Regions from separate parts of the Pseudomonas sp. GL_139_B genome, predicted to be linked through region 3. Evidence: predicted binding sites of a transcription regulator. Region 3 holds the regulator's gene; each other region holds the start of a gene.
The links. The regulator FliA, encoded in region 3, starts transcription of late flagellar genes. The targets are predictions, from matches to a motif close to CTAAAGTTTNNNNNNNNNNNGCCGNTAA.
Positions count from the first base shown of each region.

Region 1: the regulator FliA is predicted to act here: its motif matches at 1,624-1,651, upstream of motA (flagellar motor stator protein MotA).
Region 2: the regulator FliA is predicted to act here: its motif matches at 1,363-1,390, upstream of AC3ISI_RS03785 (methyl-accepting chemotaxis protein).

Region 1 is NZ_CM174403.1:575,688-578,965, forward strand. Features, by position in the region: gene AC3ISI_RS02565 (HDOD domain-containing protein) at 15-1,553, opposite strand; gene motA (flagellar motor stator protein MotA) at 1,720-2,571, shown strand; gene motB (flagellar motor protein MotB) at 2,734-3,278, shown strand, end outside.
Region 2 is NZ_CM174403.1:861,301-864,578, forward strand. Features, by position in the region: gene ampD (1,6-anhydro-N-acetylmuramyl-L-alanine amidase AmpD) at 1-467, shown strand, start outside; gene ampE (regulatory signaling modulator protein AmpE) at 464-1,300, shown strand; gene AC3ISI_RS03785 (methyl-accepting chemotaxis protein) at 1,480-3,278, shown strand, end outside.
Region 3 is NZ_CM174403.1:4,595,874-4,599,151, reverse strand. Features, by position in the region: gene flhF (flagellar biosynthesis GTPase FlhF) at 1-217, shown strand, start outside; gene fleN (flagellar synthesis regulator FleN) at 334-1,164, shown strand; gene fliA (RNA polymerase sigma factor FliA) at 1,161-1,901, shown strand; gene AC3ISI_RS21020 (chemotaxis response regulator CheY) at 2,069-2,440, shown strand; gene AC3ISI_RS21015 (protein phosphatase CheZ) at 2,463-3,251, shown strand.

The sequences.
Region 1 (3,278 bases), 2.4 Mb from region 3:
ATTGTAGCGCAGCGTCATTGGCCGCGGTGGCTAAAGGTGTACAGGGATTTCTCGATGCACTGCGCGGTTTTGCCGAAAGCTTGCACGGTTATTTCCGAGAGCGGTCCGCCGCCCTGATCCGCCGCCACCACCATGATCACCCGGCCATTATTGATCAGCGAGCGCAGCAACAGGTGTTCGCCACGGAATTGCGCGCGCAGGCTGGCCGGCAACAAGGCCGAGAATTGGGCGTTGTTGTCGGGTGTCAGGCGCACCTGAGCTTGTTGCGAGAGCAAACGTTGCAGCACGCTGCTTTGGCTCACAACGAAATTCAGCCCAGCCGTTTCTTTTGGTAGTCCTGCAATCTGATGCACCCGCAGATTGGCGTGTGTGCGATCAGCCATCAAGATCATCACTCGGCGCAAGCCGCACGCGACCAGAGCGTCACGGGCGGAGGTGGTCAAGTGCATGGCATTTGTGAAGGGGCTTGGCTCCATCAGCAACTCGGCGCATTGGTTGCGCCACTTTGCCAGGTCTTCGGTGGTTGGCGCCGGTGCCGGCAGCAGCCTGGCGTGGATACGGTTCATGCCCCACGGCCAGAGCAGCGAAACAGCGGGGTGCCACAAATCCGCCATGGCATGCAGCCGGGCGCTATTGGCGGCCTGTTGATGCAATTGCTGCTGCACCTCGGCCATGGGCATTTGCAGGTAAAGGCTGGTCAGGTATTGCCAGCGCTTGCTGTGAGGACTGTCCCATGCCTGTTGCGCCGACAGCGCCAGGCCGTTGGCCAGTAGCACGGTATTGGCCGGCTGATTGAGCCAGCGACGCAGGGTCGGATCGTCATCGAGGCGGTTTTGCTGGCGCAAGGGATGATCGCCGTCGCGGGCGATGCGCAGGACTTTGACCAGCTCGCGCTGCTCGGTCAGCAGCAGGCGATAACCCTGTTCCACCCAAATCGGCAGGCGCCAGAGGCTCACCAGGGTTTGGCAAATATCCAGCAAGCGCACACCGAACAACTGCTTTTCGACGTTGCGTGCCGATTCGCCTTTATGGATGACCCGCAGCTCCCACTCTTCAAGCAATTGCGGATGGGTCAGCGCCATGGGCCAGAGTGGCGAGAGAAACAGCAGGCTGCCCCAGTGAATGTCCTGCCACAGCCGCGCCAGGCGACTGGCAAAAAAACCATTGGCCTGTTGCGTCGCGTGCTGGCTGATCAACTGCAACTGACGCAACGCAATCGGGATCTGTGACAGCGGCTCTACGGGCAGGCAGGCGAGCAGTTCTTCGGTGCGTTTCAAACCGAGGCGATTGATCGCCACTTCAAGGTTTTCCGCAGGCTCGGTCATGCTGCCGTAGGTGTGGCGATTGGCTTCACGAATGATGCTCAAGGCCAAAGCCGGGCTGTCTTGCATGAGCTCTGCTATATCGCGAAGCGAGCTGCGGTGATCGGCGATGGCCTTGCAGACACGGTCATGGCTATCTTGCGGAACCGGCAGACGCACGCCATCGAGAAGCTTGACCCAGCCTTCAAGAGTTGTCGGTTTTTGAGTTGGAATGTTCGTTTGGTTAGCCATGGTTGGACGCAATCATCGTCTGCATTACCTGTGCCCGGAGAAGGCTAAATTAGCTTTTCGCTTGAACGGGCTATAGTCTGGCGCAGTTTTGCCGATAAGGAGAAGAAGAGATTTTTCAACTTCCGAATATGACCTTGAACCCGACTCAGTAAGTGTTTTCCTACCTATGGCTAAAATTCTCGGCATCATCGTCGTATTCGCAAGCGTGCTTGGCGGATACGTGCTCTCCCACGGCAAGATTGCCGCCCTTATTCAGCCTTTTGAGGTAATGATTATCGGGGGTGCGGCCCTTGGCGCATTCCTGCAGGCCAACCCTGGGCATATGGTCAAGCACGTTCTGAAGAAAGCCTTTGGGATGTTCAGTTCGCGTTTCAACCACACCTTCTACCTTGAAGTGCTGGGGCTGATTTACGAGATCCTTAACAAAAGCCGCCGCGAAGGCATGATGGCCATCGAAGGCGACATCGAGGATGCCGCGGCTAGCCCGATCTTCGCCAAGTACCCGGCGGTGCTCAAAGATGAACGCATGACCGCGTACATTTGCGATTACCTGCGCATCATGTCCTCCGGCAACATGGCCCCCCATGAGCTCGAAGGCCTGTTCGACATGGAACTGACCAGCCTCAAGGAAGATCTGGATCACCCTGCCCACGCGGTAAACGGTATCGCTGACGCCATGCCGGGTTTCGGTATCGTCGCGGCGGTACTGGGTATTGTTGTGACCATGGCCTCCCTGGGTGATAGCGATCAGAAAATGATCGGCGTGCACGTCGGTGCGGCGCTGGTCGGTACCTTCTTCGGTATTCTCGCCGCGTACGGTTTCTTTGGTCCGCTGGCCCATGCCCTGGCCCATGATGCCAAGGAAGAGCTGAACGTCTACGAAGCCATCAAGGCTTCGCTTGTGGCCTCGGCGTCCGGTATGCCGCCATCGCTGGCTGTGGAATTCGGTCGCAAGGTTCTGTATCCGGCGCACCGTCCTAGCTTCGCTGAGCTGGAACAAGCGGTTCGCGGTCGATAGTGCTCTGTTTTGCAAATACGCTCCTTTTTTGGCGAGTGACTGTTGTTGCCAGACAAGGCGCCGCGACGAGTCATAGCTCGCTATGGCGAGGAGCGGCAACGCCGTATGGCGACAACAGGCACCGTCAAAAAGGAACAGTATTTGTGAGACAGAGCACTCTGTATGGAAAATAACCAGCCGATCATCATCAAGCGCGTCAAGAAATACGCGGGCGGGCATCACGGCGGTTCCTGGAAAATCGCTTTCGCGGACTTTGCGACGGCGATGATGGCGTTCTTCCTGGTGCTGTGGCTGCTCTCCACCGCAACACCGGAACAGAAAATCCTCATCGCCGGTTACTTCAAAGACCCGGTTGGCTTTACCGAAAGTGGCACCCCGTACATCATCGATCTGGGCGGTTCTCCGACCCTGGCGCCAGATAAAACCCTCAACCCCGAAGTGAAGTCGCAGCCGCAGCCAGACCGGGTCACCATCGACACCGAGCAGGTCGAAGGCATGGCCGAGCAGGTCGAGAAGGAGCGCCTGGAACTGTTGCTGCAAGAATTGCAGAACAAGGTCGATGAAAATCCGCAGCTGCAGAAATTCAAGGATCAGATCCTCTTCGAGATCACGCAGGACGGTTTGCGCATCCAGATCATGGACGCCGAAAACCGCCCGATGTTCGATTCTGGTAGTGCACGTCTGAAACCGTATTTCGAAGACATCCT
Region 2 (3,278 bases), 2.6 Mb from region 3:
TGGTGATCCACAACATCAGTTTGCCGCCAGCGCAATTCGCCACCGGCAAAGTGCAGGAATTCTTCCAGAATCGTCTGGATGTCACGGAGCATCCTTATTTTGAAGGCATCGCTGACTTGCGGGTGTCAGCGCATTTTCTGATTGAGCGTGACGGTACTGTTACTCAGTTTGTCTCTTGTAGTGAGCGAGCCTGGCACGCCGGTGTTTCGAGTTTCGAGGGCCGGGAAACCTGTAATGATTTTTCGCTGGGCATCGAGCTTGAAGGCACGGATGATCTGCCGTTCACCGATGCTCAGTATCTCGCGCTGACAGCGTTGACCCGACAGCTGCAAAACGCCTACACCGACATCACTGCGCAGCGTATTTGCGGACACAGCGACATCGCGCCGGGGCGCAAGACTGATCCAGGACCGGCGTTCGACTGGGCACGCTATCGTGCGGCCCTGGCAAAAGAGGAAGGACAATGAGTTTTCTGGTGTTGCTGTTGGCGGTGTGGATCGAGAAATTCTCGGCACTGCGCCATCGAGTCCAGCGTGATGGCGGTTGGGTGCGCGAGTTGAACAAGCTTGAGGTGACGCCACGTCTGATCGACCGGCCATGGTTGATCCTTATCATTATTGTGTTGTTGCCGATCGCGCTGCTGGGGTTGCTGTTGGTCGTGCTGAACCCCGTGGCCTACGGTTTTCTGACGTTACCGGTGCATTTGCTGGTGGTGATTTACAGCCTGGGTCGCGGCGATCTGCTGGCGGGCCTGGGGCCATTTCGCGATGCCTGGCGCCGGGAAGACCTGCAAGCCGCTGCACATGTGGCCGCTCGTGACCTGGATATTTGCGCCGAAAGTGCCGAACAATTGCTGGAACGGGTCGAAGCCCACCTGCTGTGGGAGGCTTACCAAAGTTTCTTTGCGGTCATTTTCTGGTACTTCTTGCTGGGTCCGGTTGCCGCCCTGAGTTATCGCTTGCTGGCACTGACCGAGGAGTATGGGCAGAACCCGGCCGTGGTCGAGCGCGCGGCACAATTGCGTCACGCCTTTGATTGGGTGCCCGTGCGATTGCTGGCGATGAGTTTTGCACTGATCGGCAACTTTGTGGCGGTCAGCCGGGTGATGTTGAGTGAGTTACTGAACTGGAACATCGGCGCCGCTCAGTTGATCGAGAAAGTCGGACTGGTGGCCGGTGAGATCCCGGCTCCGGTTGTCGGACCGGATGGCATCAACAGTCTGGACCGGATCTGGGAATTGCTGCTGCGCGCGGCGGTGCTCTGGTATGCCGGTTTTGCGTTGTGGACGGTCTTCCCGTAACTTCAATCCCTGTAGCAGCAGGCTGCGCCAGCTGCTACAAGCGTGTACTTCCCTTCGTTAACCTTAAGTTACAAAACATCCTGCCGATTTAAGATATACAGGGATAGCGCTGAATAGTGGCTATCTGCCGCCGATCTGTGCGCGCCAAATAAAAATAAGAATTAAAAGGGAGATTTCCAGTGAAGAGCTTGCTCTATCCCGCCGTCGCGCTGATGAACCGCCTGAGCTTCGGCATGAAGTTCAGCCTGATCAGCGTGCTGTTCCTTGTGCCCATGCTTGTCACCAACTTTTATCTGGTGCGCGATTCCTATCGTGAGTTTCAGGGCACACAAATTGAGCTGCAGAGCCTAGACCTGCTGGGCAGCGGCCTGACCCTTCGGCGAGACCTGGAAACCCTGAACAATCTGGTGCAGATCAACGTCACACTCGGCCAGTCCGGCAAGGCCGGCAATATCGAGTCGAAGATTGGCGTGCTGGAGCAAAGCATCCTCGCGCGCCTGCAAGGGCTGACTGCGATGACCACTGATCCGGAGCAGATCACGGCTTTCGACGGCAAGCGCGATGAAATGATCGCTGCGTTCAAAGCCCAGCAAGCGGAAACCTCCCTGCAAAGCAAAAGTGGAATGATCGGAAAACTGCTCGGCAACGCGCAGATTTTCAGCCAGATAATCGCCACTCAGGCCGGCCTCAGTCGCGACAGCCAAAGCGACATGCGTCAACTGAGTGAGCTGATCACCAGCGTTACTCCGCGTGTGACCCAGCTGCTGGGCGAAGGCCGGGCGATGGGGGCTTTGTCTCTCGGGCAAGGCTTTATAAACTCGGCGTCGAGCACTCGATTTGATGAGTTGTTGGCGCAGGTCGAGAAGCTTCAGGGCGAGTATGGCCTGAAATTGCAGGATGCATTGGGCTCCAGCAAGGTGGCGCGTGAAATCCTGGCTGCGCAAGCTGATAGCAGCAAGGCTTCGCTGAAAAAAGCCAGTGAGCTGTTCGAAGAAAAAGTGGTGATGGCCGACACTCTCGATACACCCTGGCAAGGGTTTTACGATCAGGTCACCGGCCTGATGGACCAAACTTACCAACTCAACGAAGCCATATTGAAGTTCCTCGGTACCCAGTTGCAGCAGCGATTGGAGCAAAACCGCACCCACATGGTCTTGCAGGCCGTGGCGCTGTCGGTGGTGTTTGTGCTGATTTTCTACCTTTACGGCGGCTTCTACGCTTCAACCCGCACCACCCTCAAGCGTCTTGGCGAAATGATGGACACAGTCGCTGCCGGCGACATGACGGTGACCTTCCGCGCGGAAAGCCGCGATGAGCTCGGCGAGTTGGGCGAGGTGTTCAACGGCACCGTGAAGAAAATCCATGACCTGATCGAGCGCGTCGGGAAGACCGTGAATGAGGTCGAACGCCAGGCCGGGCAGGTGCAAAGCGTCTCTACCCAGAGCAACCAGGCGGTGGCTGGGCAACGTACGCAAATCGAGCAAGTCGCCACGGCCATGAACCAGATGTCGGCCACCTCCCTTGAGGTGGCGCGCAGTGCGGCTGCCGCAGTCAGCAGCGCCCACAGCGTCAACGACGAGACCATCACTGGCCGCGGGCTGGTCGCGTCCCAGCAGGGCAGCATCGTGCAATTGGCCAGTGAGATCGATCAGTCGGTGTTGGTGATCAATCAACTGGCCAGCGACAGCCAGTCCATCAGCCGTGTACTGGAAGTGATCAAAAGCATCGCTGATCAGACCAATCTGTTGGCCCTTAACGCGGCCATCGAAGCCGCGCGGGCCGGTGAGCAGGGGCGTGGTTTTGCGGTGGTGGCCGATGAGGTCCGCACACTGGCCAAACGCACCCAGCAATCGACCGAAGAAATCGAACAGATGATCAGCAAGCTCCACAGCGGAGTCGGTGCGGCGGTGAAAGCCATGGGCATCAGCCATCAGGTGGCTGATAGTACGGTCGGACAGTCGGAAAAGGTCCAGCAGGC
Region 3 (3,278 bases):
AAGTCTGGGCGAGGTGTTAAGCCTGGCGATCAGTCATGAATTACCGGTGGCTTACCTGACTGATGGCCCGCGGATCCCGGATGATTTGCATCTGCCGCGTCGTCATCAGTTGGTCAGCCGCGCCGTCAGCGTGCAAATGCAGGAAGAACCCAGCGAAGAAGCCATGGCTGATATGTTCGCTGACATTTACCACAGTCCGACCAAACAGGTCGGCTAAGGTAGTAATGAACAGTTTTTGTACCTACATCGATGGCCTGCCATGCATTGTTCCTTTAGCGAACGCGCAGCCAGTAATGTGGCCTCCGTCTATGCAAGACAAGGTAAAGAAATAACATGGGCAGCATGCATCCCGTACAGGTGATCGCGGTGACCGGCGGCAAAGGTGGCGTCGGCAAGACTAACGTGTCAGTGAATTTGTCACTGGCCCTGGCCGAGCTCGGCCGTCGCGTCATGTTGTTGGACGCTGACCTGGGCCTGGCGAATGTCGACGTCCTGCTGGGACTGACACCCAAACGTACCCTGGCTGACGTGATCGAAGGCCGCTGCGAGCTGCGCGACGTTCTGTTGCAGGGCCCAGGCGGTATTCGAATCGTTCCGGCGGCCTCCGGCACACAGAGCATGGTTCACCTGAGCCCGGCTCAGCACGCCGGCTTGATTCAGGCCTTCAGCGACATCGGCGACAACCTCGACGTCCTGGTGATCGATACTGCTGCGGGTATAGGTGACTCGGTCGTCAGTTTTGTTCGCGCCGCGCAGGAAGTCTTGCTGGTGGTCTGCGACGAGCCGACCTCGATCACTGACGCCTACGCGCTGATCAAACTGCTTAACCGCGATTACGGCATGAACCGCTTCCGCGTCCTGGCCAACATGGCCCAGAGCCCGCAAGAAGGTCGCAACCTGTTCGCCAAGTTGACCAAGGTCACCGATCGCTTCCTTGACGTCGCCCTGCAGTACGTCGGCGCAGTGCCTTACGACGAAAGCGTGCGTAAGGCCGTGCAGAAGCAGCGCGCCGTTTATGAAGCCTTCCCGCGTTCCAAGTGCGCCCTGGCGTTCAAGGCCATTGCGCAGAAAGTCGATACCTGGCCATTGCCTGCCAACCCGCGTGGGCACCTGGAGTTTTTTGTCGAGCGCCTCGTGCAGCAGACCGCGGGACCCGTCCTATGACAGCCAGTGGCTACAACCTCTACAAGATGTCGGCACGTGACGCGCAGTACGAGCTGATCGAGCGTTACGCGCCACTGGTCAAACGCATTGCTTACCACTTGCTGGCCCGTCTGCCAGCCAGTGTTCAGGTTGAAGACCTGATCCAGGCCGGGATGATCGGCCTGCTTGAGGTATCAACCAAATACGACGCCAGCAAAGGCGCGAGTTTCGAGACGTACGCGGGCATACGAATCCGCGGCGCCATGCTCGATGAAGTGCGCAAGGGGGATTGGGCACCGCGTTCGGTTCACCGAAATACCCGCATGGTCAGTGACGCAATTCGCTCTATTGAAGCTAAAACCGGCCGTGACGCTAAAGATCACGAGGTTGCGGCCGAACTCCAATTGAGTCTCGACGATTATTACGGGATTTTGAACGACACCCTGGGCAGCCGCTTATTCAGTTTCGACGATCTGTTGCAGGACGGCGAACACGAAGGGCTGCACGAGGATGGCGCGAGTGCTCATCTCGAGCCGTCACGCGATCTGGAAGATGAACGCTTCCAGGCAGCGCTGGCGGACGCGATTGCCAATTTGCCGGAGCGTGAGCGACTGGTGTTGGCGCTGTACTACGACGAAGAGTTGAATCTCAAGGAAATCGGTGAGGTCCTGGGGGTCAGCGAATCGCGGGTCAGCCAGTTACACAGCCAGTGCGCGGCCCGTTTGCGGGGGCGTTTGGCAGAGTGGCGAGCGCGCTGAAGGCAGTGTGGGGACACTGCGAACGAGGCTGGTGCGGGTTTGAACGGCACCGGTCGCGATCTGTTGTGCTCCAGACAGTCATCGAATGCATCGCCGGATTGATTGAAATGGCGCGTCCAGGTGCTGGGCGCGTTTAAGACTGCTTGGAGGTCGAATTGGACAAGAACATGAAAATCCTCATCGTTGATGACTTCTCAACGATGCGGCGGATCATAAAAAACCTGTTGCGTGACCTTGGGTTCACCAACACGGTCGAGGCCGACGATGGCACTTCTGCCATTCCGGTTCTCAACAGCGGAAGCATCGACTTTCTGGTGACCGACTGGAACATGCCTGGCATGACCGGTATCGACTTGCTGCGCCACGTGCGCGCCGATGAAAAGCTCAAGCACCTGCCGGTGCTGATGGTGACGGCTGAAGCCAAGCGCGAGCAGATCATCGAAGCGGCCCAGGCCGGTGTAAACGGCTATGTCGTCAAACCCTTCACGGCCCAGGCGTTGAAAGAAAAAATCGAGAAGATTTTCGAACGCATCGGTTGATCCACTGCGCCACGGGGGAGCTATGGAGCATAAAGAGTCTTCTATGGGCGATTTTGAATCGACCCTGAAAAAACACGCAGTCGAACTGGTCGAGAGTCTTGAAAAAGGCAGGTTCGGCGAAGCTGTGCAATTGATCCATGAGCTCAATCAGACCCGTGACCGCGGCCTGTACCAGGAAGTGGGCAAGCTCACTCGCGAGCTGCACAGCGCGATCGTCAATTTCCAGATTGACCCGAACATGCCGCAAGCCGAGGAGGTGTCACAGATCACGGACGCCACCGAGCGCCTGGGGTATGTGGTCAAGCTGACCGAGGCCGCGGCCAACCGCACCATGGACCTGGTGGAAAACGCCACGCCGTTGGTCAATAGTCTGGCTGACGAAGCCCAGGCGTTGAGCACGGATTGGGGGCGGTTCATGCGCCGCGAAGTCGGCGCTGAAGAGTTCCGCGAACTGGCCCGCCGGATCGACGGTTTCCTGGCACGCAGCACCGAAGACAACCGCAGGGTGTCGAGCAACCTCAACGACATCCTGCTGGCTCAGGATTACCAGGACCTCACCGGTCAGGTCATCAAGCGCGTGACCCAATTGGTCACCGAAGTTGAAAGCAACCTGCTCAAGCTCGTACTCATGGCCAGCCAGGTAGACCGCTTTGCGGGTATCGAACATGACCGTGAATCGATGCTGGCCGAAAAAGATCCACAAAAACATCTCTCTCAGGGTGAAGGTCCGCAGATTCATGCCGATAAAAGAGAAGACGTTGTGTCCGGTCAGGACGATGTGGACGATTTGCTATCCAGTCTTGGATTTTAGGTTCAGGTTTTTAGACCTTTAGGAGCA